2 regions of the Amycolatopsis australiensis genome follow, and region 2 is predicted to be linked to the other one. Evidence: riboswitches for the same ligand, from Rfam matches in the RefSeq annotation. Region 2 holds a riboswitch; the other holds the start of a gene.
The links. A riboswitch is a leader RNA that binds a small molecule or an ion and turns the genes downstream of it on or off. The one in region 2 is predicted to bind thiamine pyrophosphate.
Positions count from the first base shown of each region.

Region 1 (8,328 bases), 540 kb from region 2:
CGTCCGCGCCGGCCAACAGCAGCAGCATCGGCGCTTCGAGGTCGCCGACGACGTCCTCGACCAGCTTCGGCAGGCCGTAGAAGCCGATCACGCCGGCCAGCCCGAGCCCCGCCGCCGAGAGCCGCCACGACTGGCCCGCGCCGAAGCAGAAGCCGACCGTGTACACCGGTCCTTCGCCGAGGAAGTCCCGTGCCGCGGCGACGTCGGCCGCGACGTCCGCGGGCGAAACGTGCGGCAGGCGGCTCTCCCAGTCGAAGTCGTCGCCGCGGTCGCCGAGACCGGCGCTCCGGCCGTAGTAGTCGATCACGACCGTCTCGAAGCCGGCCTCGGCGAACCGGCGGGTCAGGTCGCGGTAGTACGGGTGCACGCCGCGCACGTCCGGCAGCAGGACGATCTTGCGGCCGTTCGGCTCGGCGGGCACCGCGTGGTGGGCGAGGAACTCCGTCCCGTCGGCCCCGGTGAGCGTGAGCGGCCCGTGCGCGGCCACCTCCCCGACGACGGGCGGCGCGGGCGGGCGGCTTTCGGTGCTGTGGCACATGGTTTTCTCCTTTCGGCGAGCCGAGCCTGCCGCGCCCCGCGCCGCCGGCCCAGATCCCTGTCGGGGGGACGGTCCGCGGTTCCTGGTACTGGCAGGGCCAGGTCCGGTGGCCGGGGAACCGGCAGACTCGACGGCATGGACCGGGAACCGGGCCGCTTCTTGAAATCCCGCCGCGAAGCGGCGACGCCGGCGGAGTGCGGCGTCCTCACCGGCCCGCGGCGGCGGGTGCGCGGCCTGCGCCGCGAAGAGGTCGCGCAGCTGGCCGGGATCAGCGTCGAGTACTACATCCGGCTGGAACAGGGGCGGGCGCGCGGCCCGTCGCCCGAGGTGCTCGACGCGCTGGCCCGGACGCTGCGGCTGGACGACGTCGAACGCGGTCACCTGCACGATCTCGCGGCTGCCCGGCCGGCGCGGCCGCCGTCGGCCCGCCGGGTGCGCCCCGAGCTGCGGCAGTTGCTGGCGAAGATGGACCGCGTCCCCGCGCTGGTCGTCGACCACCGGCTCGACGTCGTCGCCTGGAACGCGCTCTCGGCCCAGCTGTTCTTCGACTTCGAGACCGCGCCGGACCGCAATCTCGCCCGCTTCTGCCTGCTGGACCCGGCGAGCCGCGAGCTGTTCCCGGACTGGCACGACGTCGCCCGCGCCACCGTCGGCCAGCTGCGGCTCATCGCGGCGCGGTACGCGACGGACCAGGCCCTCGCGACGCTCATCGGCGAACTGACGCTGCGCAGCGAGACGTTCCGGACGCTGTGGTCGGGCCAGGTCGTGCAGCAGCGCACGCACGGCCGCAAGCGGTTCCGCCACCCCGTCGCGGGCGAGCTGACGCTGCGGTTCGAGAACTTCGAGCTGCCCGACCTCTCGGGACAGCGGCTGATCATGTTCACCGCCGAGCCCGGCAGCCCGTCGGAACCGGCGCTGGACCTGCTGGCCCACTGGGCCGCCTGAGTCAGCCGACGAGTGCGACGCCGTCCGGGTCGAGTTCCAGCCGCACCGGGTCGCCGGCCCGCAGGTCGGCCGCGGCCGGAGCTACCGCGTCCACAGTGGACTCACCGATCCGGACGACCAGCCGCACGTGCTCACGCCGGTGCACCGCCGCCGTGACTTCACCGTCCACTCCGGACTGTGCCACCCGCAGCGCGTGCGGCCGCAAACCGAGCCGGACCGTGCCGTCGCCGGCGTCCGGCAGCGCGATCTCACCGAACGGCGTGCGCACCACCCCGCCCGCCGCGACACCGTCGGCGAACGTCGTCACGCCGAGGAACCGAGCCACGTCGTCGCCGGCCGGATTGCGCCAGACCCGCCGGACCGCGCCTTCCTGCCGGATCTCGCCGGCGTCGAGCACGGCGACCCGGTCGGCCAGCGTGAAGGCTTCCTCCTGGTCGTGCGTCACCAGCAGGGCGGTGATCTTGCTGCGGCGCAGCAGGTCCGCCAGATCGATGGCCAGCTGCTCGCGCAGTCCGGCGTCCAAACCGGACAGCGGTTCGTCGAGCAGCAGCAGCCGCGGTTTCGGCGCCAGCGCCCTGGCCAGCGCGACCCGCTGCGCCTGACCACCGGACAGCTCGGTCACCCGCCGCTTTTCGAAGCCGGAGAGGCCGACGAGCGCCAGCAGCTCCGCGACGCGCGGCGCCCACCGCGCCCGCGGCACGCCGTGCATGCGCAGGCCGAACGCGATGTTCGCGGCGACGTCGCGGTGGCCGAACAGCTGGCCGTCCTGGAACACCAGACCGAACCCGCGCCGGTGCACCGGCACCGCGCCGAGGTCCTCGCCGTCCCAGCTGACCGTGCCGCGCGCCGACGGCTCCAGGCCGGTGATGGCGCGCAGCAGCGTCGACTTCCCGGAGCCGGAGGGGCCGAGCAGGGCCAGCACCTCGCCGTCGGCGATGTCCAGCCGGACGTCGCGGACCGCCGCGAACTGTCCGTAGTGGACGGTCAGGTCCCGCACCGACAGCGCCATCAGAACTCTCCCACCCGGCCGCGCGCGGCCCCGAGCCGGTCGATCAGCGCGACCGCCAGCACCGTCACGAGCATCAGCAGCGCGCACGCCGCGTAGGCCATCTGGTTGTTCAGCTCGCCCGGGCGCGCCATCAGCGTCGCGACCGCGACCGGCAGCGTCGGCGCCGTCGGCCGGGCCAGGAAGCTGGTCGCGCCGAACTCGCCGAGCGCGACGACGAACCCGAACCCCGCCGCGGCGACCAGCGGCCGCAGCGTCAGCGGCAGGTCGATCTCCCGCCACACCCGCAGCGGGCTCGCGCCGAGCGTCGAGGCGGCCTGCCGCAGCCGGACGTCGACCGAGCGCAGCACCGGCAGCACCATCCGCACGATCAGCGGGATGATCACCAGCGCCTGGGCCAGCGGGACGAGGTAGGGCGACGTGCGGAGGTCGCCGGGCAGCGCGTCGAGCGTCACGAGGTAGCCGAACCCGACCGTCACCGCGGACACCCCGAGCGGCAGCATCAGGACGGCGTCCATCGTCTCGCCCAGCCCGCGCGCGGCTTTCGCGGGCGATCGCCGCAGTGCCACGAGGACGACGGACGCCAGCACGCCGACGACCATCGCGAGCAGTGTCGCGTCGATCGCGACCTTCAGCGAGTTGAGCGCGGCGTCCCAGCCGGACACCTGCAGCGCGCCCTTCTCGCCGGTACTCGTGAGGGCCCGGAAGCCGGCGAGGCTCCAGCCGTCCGCTGTGGACACCGACTCGACGAGGAGCGCGACGATCGGCGTCAGCAGCAGCGCGAGCACGACGCCCGCCGCGCCGACGACCCACCATTCGCCGCCGCTCGGCCACCCCGCGCGGCCGGATCCGATCCGGGCGCCGTCCTTGCGCCGCCGCGCCAGCCCGCCGACGACCAGCGCCGCGACCACGGCGGTGAACTGGATCAGCGACAGCGCGGCGGCGCCGGAGAGGTCCAGGAGGTCGACCGTCCGGAGGTAGATCTCGGTTTCCAGGGTCCGGTACCGGGCGCCGCCGAGGATGAGCACGACGCCGAAACTGGTGGCGCAGAACAGGAAGACGACGGCCGCGGCGGACGCGATCGCCGGCGCGAGCGCGGGCAGCGTCACCGAGCGGAAGGCCCGCCACGGGGACGCACCGAGCGCGCGGGCGGCGTCGGTCGTCCGTCCGTCCAGCCGCGCCCACAGCCCGGCGACGGTCCGTGCGACGACCGCGACGTTGAAGAAGGCGTTGGCCAGCACGATCGGCAGCACGCCACCGTCCGGCCAGAGCGCGCGGAAGGCGAGCCCGACGACGACCGTCGGCAGCACGAACGGCACCAGCACGAGCGTCCGCGCCAAGCCGACGCCGGGCAGCCGCACCCGCGCGAGCAGGAACGCCACGGGCAGGCCGGCGACCACGGCGACCAGCGTCGACGCGGCCGCCGTCGCCACGGTGAACCCGGCCAGCTGCCACGTCCGCGGGTCGCCGAGGACGACGCCGAGGCCGCCGGCGGCGAACCCGCGGCCGACGATCGCCAGCACCGGCCAGGCGAAGAAGACGACCAGGAACCCGATCGGCGCCAGCCCGAGCAACGCCAGGCCGAGGCCGCGGGCGGTTCGCGGCGGGGCCGTTGGTTTCCGGGTGGCGGAGCCCCCGGCCGGGGGCGGAGCCACGGGTGTCACTGCATGAGCGTGCGCCATTCGCCGATCCACTTCTCGCGGCCGGCCTGCACCTGGTCGGCGGGCAGCGTCTGCGGCTTCTGCGGCAGCGGCGCGACCTGCGCCCAGCCGGCGGGCAGGTCGACGCCCTGGCGCGCCGGGTAGACGTACATGTTGGCCGCGACGGTCGCCTGGAACTGCTGCGAGAGCAGGAAGTCGACGACCTTGCGCGCGTTCTCGACCTGCTTGCCGTTCGCCAGCACGCCGGCGTACTCGACCTGCCGGTAGCAGGTGTCGAGCAGCGCCTTGGTGCGCGGCTTGCCGTCATCACCGATTTCGGCGGCGGGCGACGACGCGTAGGAGACGACGATCGGCCGCGGCCCCTTGCCGGACGAGCCGGAGAAGTCCTTCGTGTAGGCCTCTTCCCAGCCGCTGACGACCTTGACGCCGTTGGCCTTCAGCCTGGTCCAGTAGTCCTTCCAGCCACCATCGCCGTATTTCGCGATGGTGCCGAGGAGGAACGCCAGCCCGGGCGACGCCGTGGCCGGGTCCTCGGCGACCAGCAGGTCCTTGTACTTGGGGTCGGCGAGGTCGTCGTAGCCGGCCGGCGCCGGGATGCCCTTGGCGGCGAAGTAGTTCGTGTCGACGTTGACGCAGACGTCGCCGACGTCGACCGCGGACAGGCGGTGCTCGGGGTCGACGGCGTAGCGCTGCGGGCCGCGGTCGGCCTCCGGGCTCGTGTAGGGCTCGAAGACGCCTTCCTGCAGGGCGCGCGAGGCGAAGGTCGAGTCGACGCCGTACGCGACGTCGCCGACCGGGTTGGCCTTGGTGAGCACGAGCTTGTTGGTCAGCGAACCGGCGTCACCCTGCTTGAGCACGGAGATCTTGATGCCGGACTGCCGCTGGAAGGCGTCGAGCACCTCCTGCGGCGCCAGGAACGAATCGTGCGTCACGAGGGTGACGGTGGGCGTCTGCTGCGTGCCACCGTCACCGTCCGACAGCGAGCACCCCGCGGCGACGGCGCTGACGGCGGCGATGGCCGTCGCGGCGCGAACAGCCCTGCGTTTCATCTACCCCTCCTGCACTTCGCCGGACGAGGAGGGGAAAGCCCTCCCTTCGCCGGCATGATCCGGTCAGGTGCGAACGGTCGCGGGGTGACCCGCCTCTCAGCCCGGCTCACCGGACTCCCGTGGCAACCGTGCAGCGTAGTCCAGGACGGACGACCATGGAGACATGACGGAACTGTTGAGCGACTCCGAGGCCGACGCCCGGCTGGGTGAGCACTGGACCCGATCCGGATCGGTGATCTCCCGCGAGGTGGAACTGGCGAGCTTCCCGCAGGCGATCGAGGTGGTGGACCGCGTCGCGGAGCTGGCCGAAGCGGCCGACCACCACCCCGACATCGACATCCGCTGGCGCACGCTGACGTTCCGGCTCAGCACGCATTCGGCGGGCGGCCTCACGGCGAAGGACTTCGACCTGGCCGCGCAGATCGACTCGGTCATCTCGGGACTGTGATCCCGGTAACTCTGAGTGCACTTTTCGCGGGTTTCGACGTCTCTCGGTTACCGGACCATTCCAGGAGGGAGACGAGCATGACCCAGGCAATCGTGGTGGGAGCAGCGGCGTTCGCGTCGATGGTGGCGGCGGCCGGCGGCGTGCTCTGGTTCACCGCCCGCAACCGCCATCACCTGGACGGCTGAGAGTTCGATCACACCTGCTAACGCGGGACGTGATCGGCGCGCTGTTCCTGCGGAAGCATCGGTCCGACCTTGGGAACGCCATGAACAGCCCCGCCGCCCCCACCCCCGCCCAGCGCGCCTGGATCAACGCCCTCGCCCCGGCGGTGGTCCTGATCGCGATCGCGCTGCTGGGCCTCCTCGGCTAGCCGACCCCGTCGACGAGCAGCAGCCGTCGCCGAAGCGCCGTCGCCCTGATCCCGAGGGCGGCGGCGTACTCATCGGAGCCGTACCAGCGTTCTGCGGTCCCCCGATCGGGAAACTCGACGATGACGAGACGGCCGTCGCCGGCCGGTCCTTCGAGCGCGGCCGGGACCGCCCCTCTAGCGAGGTAACGCCCACCGTGCGCCTCGATCGAGGCCTGGGCCAGCTCGCGGTAACGCCGGGCTTGGGCTTCGTCGAGGACTTCGACTTCGGAGATCACGTAAGCGGTCACGCCGCCGAGCGTGGCAGAGCCGGACGGCCGGAGCGTGGTGCCGTCGCTACCCGGCTGGCCTCCGCCGTCGTCCAGGTCGATCGTCGGGCATCCGGAGCCGCAACGGCTCACACGTTGAAACGGAACTCGACCACGTCGCCGTCGGCCATGACGTAGTCCTTGCCCTCCATGCGGACCTTGCCCGCCGCCCGCGCCGCCGCCATCGAGCCGGCCTCCATCAGGTCGTCGAACGACACGATCTCCGCCTTGATGAAGCCGCGCTCGAAGTCCGTGTGGATCACCCCCGCCGCCTGGGGGGCCGTCGCGCCCTGCGGGATCGTCCACGCGCGGGATTCCTTCGGGCCCGCCGTCAGGTACGTCTGCAGGCCGAGCGTGTGGAAGCCCGCGCGGGCCAGCGAGTACAGGCCCGGCTCCGGCTGGCCGACCGACTCCAGCAGCTCGCGGACCGACTCCTCGTCGTCCAGCTCCAGCAGCTCCGCCTCGACCTTCGCGTCGAGGAACACCGCGTCCGCCGGGGCGACCAGCTTGGTCAGCTCTTCGCGGCGGGCCTCGTCGGTGAGCACCGACTCGTCGGCGTTGAACACGTACAGGAACGGCTTCGTGGTCAGCAGGCTCAGCTCGCGCAGCGCCGCGAAGTCGACCTCCTTCTGTGCCTGGAAGAGCGTGCGGCCGGCGTCGAGGATCTCCTTCGCCTTCTGCGCGTTGTCCAGCGCGGGCTTGTTCTCCTTCTTCGTCCGCGCTTCCTTCTCCAGCCGCGGCAGCGCCTTGTCGAGGGTCTGCAGGTCGGCGAGGATCAGCTCGGTGTTGATCGTCTCGATGTCGCTCGACGGGTCGATCCGGCCGTCGACGTGCACCACGTCCGGGTCGTCGAACACGCGGATGACCTGGCAGATGGCATTGGCCTCACGGATGTTCGCGAGGAACTTGTTGCCCAGCCCGGCACCCTCGGACGCGCCCTTGACGATGCCCGCGATGTCCACAAAGGACACCACCGCCGGGACGGTCTTCTCCGAGTGGAACAGCTCGGCCAGCTTGTCCAGCCGGGGGTCCGGCAGCGGCACCACGCCGACGTTCGGCTCGATCGTCGCGAACGGGTAGTTCGCGGCGAGCACGTCGTTGCGGGTCAGCGCGTTGAACAGAGTGGACTTGCCGACGTTGGGCAGGCCGACGATACCGAGGGTGAGGCTCACGACCTCGCAGTCTACGTGCCCGCCCCGCCCGGGCCCCACGCACCCAACGCCGCGTCGGATTTCCGCCAGCGACCGCGCTGACCTGCTGGCATGCTCGAAGGCATGGTCACGACAACCGAGCCGCCCGCGCTCTGGCGGGACACCGAACGCTGCTACCGCGTGGTCACCGCCCGCGACTCGCGCTTCGACGGCCAGTTCATCATGGCGGTCCGCACGACCGGCATCTACTGCCGCCCGTCCTGCCCGGCGTCGACGCCGAAGGCGCAGAACGTCCGCTTCTTCCCGACGTCGGCGGCCGCCCAGGCCAACGGCTTCCGCGCCTGCCGCCGCTGCCTGCCCGACGCCGTGCCCGGGTCGCCGGACTGGAACGTGCGCGCCGACCTCGCGGCGCGGGCGATGCGCCTGATCTCCGACGGGACCGTCGAACGCGAAGGCGTCCCCGGCCTCGCGCGCCGGCTCGGCTACTCGGAACGCCAGCTCGGCCGGGTGCTCACCGCCGAGCTGGGCGCGGGGCCGCTCGCGCTGGCCCGCGCCCACCGGGCGCACTCGGCCCGCCTGCTCATCGAAATGTCCGAGCTGCCGCTGACGGACGTCGCGTTCGCGGCGGGCTTCTCCAGCGTCCGGCAGTTCAACGAGACCATCCGCGAAGTCTTCGCGACGACTCCTTCGCAGCTTCGCGCCTTCGCTGCGTCGCGTCGCAGACGCGAGGGCGACGTCAGCGGGACGCGGCTCAGCCTGCGGTTGCCGTTCAGGCCGCCGTTCGACGCGGCTGGGTTGCTTCGCTACTTCGCAGCTCACGCGGTTGCGGGCGTCGAAGACCTCACTTCGGAGTCC
Region 1 covers NZ_FPJG01000006.1:2,316,610-2,324,937, reverse strand. Annotated here, with positions in the region: gene BT341_RS12440 (dienelactone hydrolase family protein) at 1-538, opposite strand, end outside; gene BT341_RS12435 (MmyB family transcriptional regulator) at 674-1,483, shown strand; gene BT341_RS12430 (ABC transporter ATP-binding protein) at 1,485-2,492, opposite strand; gene BT341_RS12425 (ABC transporter permease) at 2,492-4,054, opposite strand; gene BT341_RS12420 (thiamine ABC transporter substrate-binding protein) at 4,150-5,199, opposite strand; TPP riboswitch at 5,223-5,330, opposite strand; gene BT341_RS12415 (4a-hydroxytetrahydrobiopterin dehydratase) at 5,363-5,647, shown strand; gene BT341_RS12410 (DUF1330 domain-containing protein) at 6,014-6,304, opposite strand; gene ychF (redox-regulated ATPase YchF) at 6,412-7,494, opposite strand; gene BT341_RS12400 (AlkA N-terminal domain-containing protein) at 7,597-8,328, shown strand, end outside.
Region 1: another riboswitch for thiamine pyrophosphate. It lies ahead of BT341_RS12420 (thiamine ABC transporter substrate-binding protein); the one in region 2 lies ahead of thiC (phosphomethylpyrimidine synthase ThiC).

Region 2 (8,328 bases):
CCGCTGGTCATCGGGTCCTGCAAGCTGTCGTCCCGGCTGATCATCGGCACCGGCGGCGCGGCCAACCTCGCCGTGCTCGAACGCGCGCTGGTCGCCTCCGGCACCGAGCTGACCACCGTCGCCATGCGCCGCGCCGACGCCGAAGGCGGCTCGGGCGTCCTCGAGCTGCTGCGCCGGCTCGGCATCGAGCTGCTGCCGAACACCGCGGGCTGCCGCACCGCCGCCGAGGCCGTCCTCACCGCGCAGCTCGCGCGGGAGGCGCTGGAAACCGACCTGATCAAGCTCGAGGTGCACGCCGACGACCGCACGCTGCTGCCGGACCCGATCGAGACGCTCGACGCCGCCGAACGGCTGGCCGCCGACGGGTTCACCGTGTTCGCCTACACGAACGACGACCCGGTGCTCGCGCTGCGCCTGGAGGAGGCCGGCTGCGCGGCGGTGATGCCGCTGGGCGCGCCGATCGGCACCGGCCTCGGCATCCGGAATCCGCACAACATCGAGCTGATCGTCGCGCGGGCGGGCGTCCCGGTGATCCTGGACGCCGGAATCGGTACGGCCTCGGACGCGACGCTGGCGATGGAGCTGGGCTGCGACGCCGTCCTGCTGTCCACCGCCGTCACCCGGGCGGCGGACCCCGAACGGATGGCCGCGGCCATGCGCGCGGCCGTCGTCGCCGGTCACCTGGCCAGGGGCGCGGGGCGGGTGCCGCAGCGGTTCTGGGCCCAGGCGTCGAGTCCACCCCGGTGAACGCGGGTGGCTTAACGCCGAACGTGCACGGCGAGCACGTAAGGTGGACGGCACTTTCCGGCGCATCCGCGGCGGGGCAGGGCAGAAGGAGCCAGCCGTGACCAGCACCTCGGTCCAGGACGTCTCGGGCAGGTTGTACCTCGCCGTGGGCAGGCTGTCCCGGTCACTGCGCCAGGCCGGCGTGCCCGGCCCCGGCCACGGCGCCATCTCGGCGCTCGCGACGCTGGTGCACGCGGGCCAGCTCCGGCTCGGCGACCTCGCGGCCAAGGAAGGCGTCGCGGCGGCCACGATGTCGCGGATCATCGCGTCCCTGGTCGAGGCGGGGTACGTCAGCCGCGAATCCGACCCGGTCGACCGCCGGGCGTGGCTGGCGAAGGCGACGGAGGAGGGCGAGCGGCTCGTCTCGGGCGTCCGGTCGACGCGGGTGCAGGAGCTGAACCGGCGCCTCGACCGCCTTTCGCCGGAGCACCGCGAAGCCCTGACGGCGGCGATCCCGGCGCTGGAAGCCCTGATCGCGGACGACTAACGGTCCTCCGGAGCCAGCCGCCAGAACGCCGAGACCGGGCCGACCTTCGCGCCCATCGGGTAGGCGTGCTCGACGGCGTGCGAGACGAACCACTTGCCGTAGCGGGCCGCGTCCTCGACGGACATCCCCTTCGCGAGGCCGGCCGTCAGCGCCGAAGCCATCGTGTCGCCCGCGCCGTGGGTGTGCGGGGTCGCGTAGCGCTGTCCCGGTAGCTCCACGAACGTGGAGCCGTCGAAGAGCAGGTCGACGCACTCCGGGTCGGCCTGCAGGTGGCCGCTCTTGACCAGCACGTAGCGCGGGCCCATCCGGTGCAGCACCACCGCGGCCGTGTGCATGCCTTCGCGGTCGGTCACCGTCATGCCGGTGAGCAGGCGGACTTCGTCGAGGTTCGGCGTCAGGACCGTCGCGCGCGGCAGCAGCTCGTCGCGCAGGGCCACCAGGCCGGCTTCGTCGAACAGCGGGTGCCCGTGCATCGACGCCGCGACCGGGTCGACGACGAACGGGATCTTCTCGTCGCGTCCGATCCCGGCCTTGTCACACGCGGCCGCGACGGCGTGGATGATCCCGGCCGACGCCAGCATGCCCGTCTTCGCCGCGCCGACACCCATGTCCGCCGCGACGGCTTCGATCTGCCCGGCCACGATGTGCGGCGGCAGGTCGGCGCGGTCGTGCACGCCCAGGGTGTTCTGGACGGTGACGGCGGTGACCGCGACCAAGCCGTGCACGCCGCAGGTCAGGAAGGTGCGCAGGTCCGCCTGCAGCCCGGCGGCGCCGCCGGAGTCCGACCCCGCGATGGTGAGCGCGGAGGGAGGGCTCGAGGTCATCTTCTACCCGACTTCTGGTCTAGTCCATCCATGCCGCCGCCACCACCCGCAACGGGGACGCTTCGCGTCACAGTATTGGATCAGCGGCCGCTTTTGCTTCACCGACAGTCAACCACGGTGGCACATTGTGGGGGCTACTCACCAGTTCGAAGGAGCCTGGATGAAGCTCTTCTCGGTGGCACTCCTCACGGCGGCGCTCACGCTCTCCGGGGCCACGGCCGCGAACGCCGACAGCCCGAAGCTTTCCCACGTCACGACGGTCGGCGTGCACAACACGTACGACCCGGCGGCCTACGACTACCTCGCCCGCGCGCTCGACGCGGGTTCGTCGCTGATCGAGCTGGACGTCTGGCCGGACTTCTTCACGCACGAGTGGAAGGTCAGCCACTCGAACCCGCTGGGGAACCAGAACAACTGCGTCGCGGCGACGTCGGCGTCGCAGCTGTACTCCGGTGGCACGAACAAGAACCTCGAATACTGCCTCGACGACATCCGGATCTGGCTCGCCGCCCACCCCGGGCACACGCCGCTCACGCTCAAGATCGAGATGAAAACCGGCTTCTCGGACAACACCGGCCTGGGTCCGGACGAGCTGGACGCCACGTTCCGCGCGCACCTCGGCAGCGTCGCGTTCCGCCCGGCGGAACTGCTGGGCGGCTACGGCACGCTCGACGACGCGGCGAAGGCGGACAACTGGCCGTCCGTGGACGCGTTGCGCGGCCGGGTGATCACGGAGATCATCCCGGGCACGGTCGAGGAGGGGAACCCGACCGACACGCTGCACACCGACGTCGAGTACGCGCGGTACCTGGTGGGCCTCAAGAACGCGGGCCGGCTGGGTGAGGCGAACATCTTCCCGACCGTCCACGGCGCGGCGGCGGGAGATCCGCGGGACAAGTACACGGCCGACTTGAAGCCGTGGTTCGTGGTGTTCGACGGCGACGCGAGCGCGTGGGTGACGCAGACGGGCCCGTGGTGGTACGACGCCGATCACTACTACCTGGTGATGACGGACGCGCAGAACGTGGCCCCGGCGATCGACGCCCACAACCCGACGGTGGACCAGGCCAACCAGCGCGTCGCGGAACTGGCGAAGCAGCACGCGTCGGTGGTCACGGCGGACTGGACCGGGTTGACGACGGTGCTGCCCCAGGTGCTGAACCGCGGCTAGGCCGGTCCGCCGTGGCTGTCGTGAGTGAGAAACAGGGTCCTACCCCGGTTTCTCACTCACGACGACTGCGGGAGGACCCAGAACGGCGACACCGGGCCGACCCCCGCGCCCAGCGGGTAGGCCTCCGCCACGCAACGCTCGATGAACTTCTTGCCCGCCGCGACCGCGTCCGGCACCGAGGCGCCCTTCGCCAGTGACGCCGTGATCGCCGACGCCAGGGTGTCACCGCCGCCGTGGGTGTTCTGCGTCTCGTAGCGCGGGCCGGTCAGGGAGATGAACTCGCGGCCGTCCGAGAGCAGGTCCACGCACTCGGGCGTGCCCGTCATGTGGCCGCCCTTCACCAGGACCCACCGGGAGCCGAACGCCAGCAGCGCCTCGGCCGCCGCTCGCTGAGAAGCCGTGTCCACCACCGAAATCCCGGTCAGCAGCCGCACCTCGTCCAGGTTCGGCGTGATCAGCGTGGCCCGGGGGAACAGCTCCGTGCGGATCGCCTCCAGCGCGTCTTCGCGCAGCAGTGCGTGTCCCGTCATCGACGCCGCCACCGGGTCGACCACGAGCGGGAAGGCCGAGCCCAGCTCGTCGAGCGTCTTCGCGACCGCGCGGATGATCTCCGCCGACGCCAGCATGCCCGTCTTCGCCGCGTTCACGCCCATGTCGGACGCCACCGCCTTGATCTGCGCGGTGACGACGTCCGGGGGGAGCTCCGTGAAACCCTGCACGCCCAACGAGTTCTGCACGGTGACGGCGGTCAGCGCGACCAGCCCGTGCACGCCGTGCGCGAAGAACGTCCGCAGGTCCGCCTGGATGCCCGCACCACCGCCGGAGTCGGATCCGGCGATGGTGAGGGCCGTCCGTGGCGTCATGGCCCCACCACGGGCAGGTACACCTTGCCGCCCGATTCGGTGAACTCCGCGGACTTCGAAGCCATGCCGGCCTCGATGGCTTCCACAGTGGACAGTCCGTGCTCCTCGGCGTACTTGCGGACATCCTGGGTGATCCGCATCGAGCAGAACTTCGGCCCGCACATCGAGCAGAAGTGCGCGGTCTTGGCCGGCTCGGCGGGCAGCGTCTCGTCGTGGAACGAGCGCGCCGTGTCCGGGTCGAGCGAGAGGTTGAACTGGTCGTTCCAGCGGAACTCGAACCGCGCCTTCGACAGCTCGTCGTCCCACTCCTGCGCGTACTTGTGCCCCTTGGCCAGGTCCGCGGCGTGCGCGGCGATCTTGTACGTGATCACGCCGGTCTTGACGTCGTCGCGGTTCGGCAGGCCGAGGTGCTCCTTCGGCGTGACGTAGCACAGCATCGCCGTGCCGTACCAGCCGATCTGCGCCGCGCCGATGGCCGACGTGATGTGGTCGTACGCCGGCGCGATGTCCGTCGCGAGTGGACCGAGCGTGTAGAACGGTGCCTCGCCGCAGAGCTTCTCCTCCAGCTCCACGTTCTCCTTGATCTTGTGCATCGGCACGTGGCCGGGGCCCTCGATCATCACCTGCACGTCGTGCGAACGCGCGATGTGCGTCAGCTCGCCGAGCGTCTCCAGCTCGGCGAACTGCGCGCGGTCGTTGGCGTCGGCGATCGAACCCGGGCGCAGGCCGTCACCGAGGGAGAACGTGACGTCGTACTGCCGGAGGATCTCGCAGAGCTCCTCGAAGTGCGTGTACAAAAAGGACTCCTTGTGGTGCGCCAGGCACCACGCGGCCATGATCGAGCCGCCGCGGCTGACGATCCCGGTGACGCGCCGGGCGGTCAGCGGGATGTAGCGCAGCAGCACGCCGGCGTGCACGGTGACGTAGTCGACGCCCTGCTCGCACTGCTCGACGATCGTGTCGCGGTAGACCTCCCACGACAGCTTTTCGGGCTCCCCGTCGACTTTCTCGAGCGCCTGGTAGATCGGCACCGTGCCGACCGGGACGGGCGAGTTGCGGATGATCCACTCCCGCGTCTCGTGGATCCGCTTGCCGGTGGACAGGTCCATGATCGTGTCGGCGCCCCAGCGGGTCGCCCACACCATCTTGTCGACCTCTTCCTCGACCGACGACCAGACCGCCGAGTTGCCCATGTTGGCGTTGATCTTCACGAGGAAGTTCTTGCCGATGATCATCGGCTCGGACTCGGGGTGCTTCCGGTTGGCCGGGATCACCGCGCGCCCGCTGGCCACTTCGTCGCGCACGAACTCGGGGGAAACCCGTTCCCGCGCGGCGACGTACTCCATCTCGCGCGTGATGACACCCTGCTTGGCCCAGCCGAGCTGCGTGTTGTGCGCACGGCCGTCGGCCCAGCCCGCCCGCAGCCGGTGCAGTCCATTGTGGACGTCGATCGAAGCGTCCGGATCGGTGTACGGGCCCGAAGTGTCGTAAACGTCGAAGTGTTCCCCGTTGGACAGATCGATCCGCCGCGCGGGCACGCGAAGCCCGGATTCGGTCTGGTGGTACACCTTGCGCGAGCCGGTGATCGGCCCGGTCGTCACGGAAACGGCGGCGTTGTTCTCCAGCGTCGTCAACGACTTTCACTCCCTACGCCGGCATTACCCGGTCAGGTTCATGCGGTCGGCGACGCCTGCGTGACGCAAGTCGCCCTCTCAGCCCGCCATGGCGCGAGCTCCCGCGTTGGTGTTGTGCCCCCGACCATGCCACGCCGGCGGCGCAGACTCAAGTCCGCTCACCTCACCCGACCAACTCGGCGGGCGTCGCGTAGACGTCGACCATGGCGCCGTTGCGCAGCACGGTGATCGGCAGTGCGGTGCCGATCACTTCCGCGAACAGCTGCCGCTGGATGCCTTGTGCGTCCGAAACACGGGTTCGCCCGACGGTCAGCACGAGGTCGCCGGCGCGCAGCCCGGCCCGGTCGGCGGGGCCGCCGGCGACGACTTCGCGCACGCGCAGCCCGGCGCGCTGCCCGGTGCGCTCGGCGACATCGTCCGGCAGCGGCGCGGGCACGCCGACGACACCGAGGTACGCCCGCCGGACCCGGCCCTCGACCACGAGCGTGTCGATGATCCGCCGGGTCGTCGCGTTGATCGGCACGGCGAGCCCGAGCCCGACGCCGGCGACGGCGGTGTTGACGCCGACGACCCGGCCGGCGGAGTCGGCGAGCGCGCCACCGGAATTGCCGGGGTTGAGGGCGGCGTCGGTCTGGATGACGTCTTCGATGACCCGCGTGGCGCGCCCCTGCCGCACGGGCAGCGCGCGGCCGAGTGCGCTGACGACACCGGCGGTGACGGTGCCGGAGAAACCGAGCGGGCTCCCGATGGCGACGACGAGCTGCCCGACGACGAGCCGGTCGGCGTCCCCGAGCTCGGCGGCCGACGGTGTCTCGCCGCGGGCGCGCAGCACGGCGAGATCGGACAGCGGATCGGCTCCGACGACGTCGAAGGGCACCTCGCTGCCGTCGGCGAAGGTCGCGACACCCCGCCGGTGATCGTCGACGACGTGGGCGTTGGTGAGCAGGTGGCCGTCGTCGGCGAAGACGACGGCCGAGCCGCCGCCGCGCGCGAGCTGGACCCCGGCGACGTGCGGGGTGACGGTCTTCGCGACCGTGCTGACCGCGCGGGAATAGGCGTCCATCGCCTCGTCCATCGATGCACCTCGATTACACCGTTGCAGGTACTGCAAGTCTGCGCCGGTGCGCGCGGGAAGTCCGTTCGCTGTCCGTGAACCGGTTCACCGGACCAGTGACGGTCGGTGGTTCACCGGTTCGGACCATGCGCCGGTGAAGGATCGGCGGCAGACTGCCAGGCGCTTCTGTAACGGTGCAGAAGCGACCTTTCTGTGGGGTTGATATGCGCAAACTCATGTTCGGCGCCCTCGCCGGGCTGCTGGTCACCGGGCTGATCCCGGCGACCGCCGTGGCCGCGGAGGAGGCACCCGGCGCGCCCGGGGCCCACCCGAGCTGGCTGCCCGCGAACAAGACCGGCTTCGGCACCGCCCGCGACCGGTCCTCCAACGTCTGGTTCACCCTTCAGGGTGGCCAGCTGTCCGAGGTGTACTACCCGGACCTGTCGACGCCGAGCGTCCGCTCGCTCAACTTCGTCGTCACGGACGGCCGCAGCTTCGCCGTCACCGACTACTCGGCGAAGTCGCAGCAGGTCCGGCGGACCGACGACGACAGCCTGACCTACGAGCAGACCGTCACCGACGACCAGCACCGCTGGCGCCTCCGCAAGACCTACGTCACCGACCCGGCCGCCACGACGGTGCTGGTGGACGTCGACTTCCAGTCGCTCACCGGGCGGCCCTACCAGCTCTACGCGGTCGCCGACCCGGACCTCACCAACGACGGCTCCGACGACTCGGCCGCCCGTCAGGGTGACGCCGTCACCGCGCAGGACGCCACGAACGCCGCCGCGCTCACCGCGAAGCCCGCCTTCACGAAGACCAGCGTCGGCTACGCGGGTGCGTCCGACGGGAACACGCAACTGGCCAAGACCTTCCAGCTGAAGCAGTACGACACCGCGAGCAAGGGCAACGTCGTGCTGACCGGCCAGACGAACGCCGACGGCCTCCGCGACCGGCACGTCACCCTCGCGCTCGGCCTGGGTGCGAAGGCCGCCGACGCGCTCGGCAGCGCCCAGGCGTCGCAGCGACGCGGTGTCCGTGACATCACGCGCGCGTACGACCGCGGCTGGGCGCAGTACCTGCGTGAGGTGAGCAAGCCGCCGTCGTCGCTGAAGACCGATGCCGAGCGCGACCTCTACAAGGCGTCGATGCTGACGCTCGCCGCGAGCGAGGACAAGCACCACCCGGGCGCCTTCATCGCGTCGCCGAGCATGCCGTGGCGGTTCGGGAACAACGACCCGGAGTGGTCGCCGTCCGGCACCTACCACCTCGTCTGGCCGCGTGACCTCTACCAGATCGCGACCGGCCTGGCCGCCGGCGGCGACAAGGCGGCCGCGAACCGCGCCGTGTCCTACATGTTCGGCACGCAGCAGCAGGCCGACGGGCACCTGCCGCAGAACAGCCGCGTCGACGGCGTGCCGTACTGGACCTCGGTCCAGCTCGACGAGACCGCGTTCCCGATCGTCCTGGCCCAGCAGCTCGGCCGGAACGACCTGTGGCCGGGCGTCC
Region 2 covers NZ_FPJG01000006.1:1,774,936-1,783,263, forward strand. Annotated here, with positions in the region: gene thiG (thiazole synthase) at 1-747, shown strand, start outside; gene BT341_RS09800 (MarR family winged helix-turn-helix transcriptional regulator) at 845-1,273, shown strand; gene thiD (bifunctional hydroxymethylpyrimidine kinase/phosphomethylpyrimidine kinase) at 1,270-2,097, opposite strand; gene BT341_RS09810 (phosphatidylinositol-specific phospholipase C domain-containing protein) at 2,258-3,268, shown strand; gene thiD (bifunctional hydroxymethylpyrimidine kinase/phosphomethylpyrimidine kinase) at 3,325-4,131, opposite strand; gene thiC (phosphomethylpyrimidine synthase ThiC) at 4,128-5,765, opposite strand; TPP riboswitch at 5,759-5,880, opposite strand; gene BT341_RS09825 (S1C family serine protease) at 5,929-6,840, opposite strand; gene BT341_RS09830 (glycoside hydrolase family 15 protein) at 7,044-8,328, shown strand, end outside.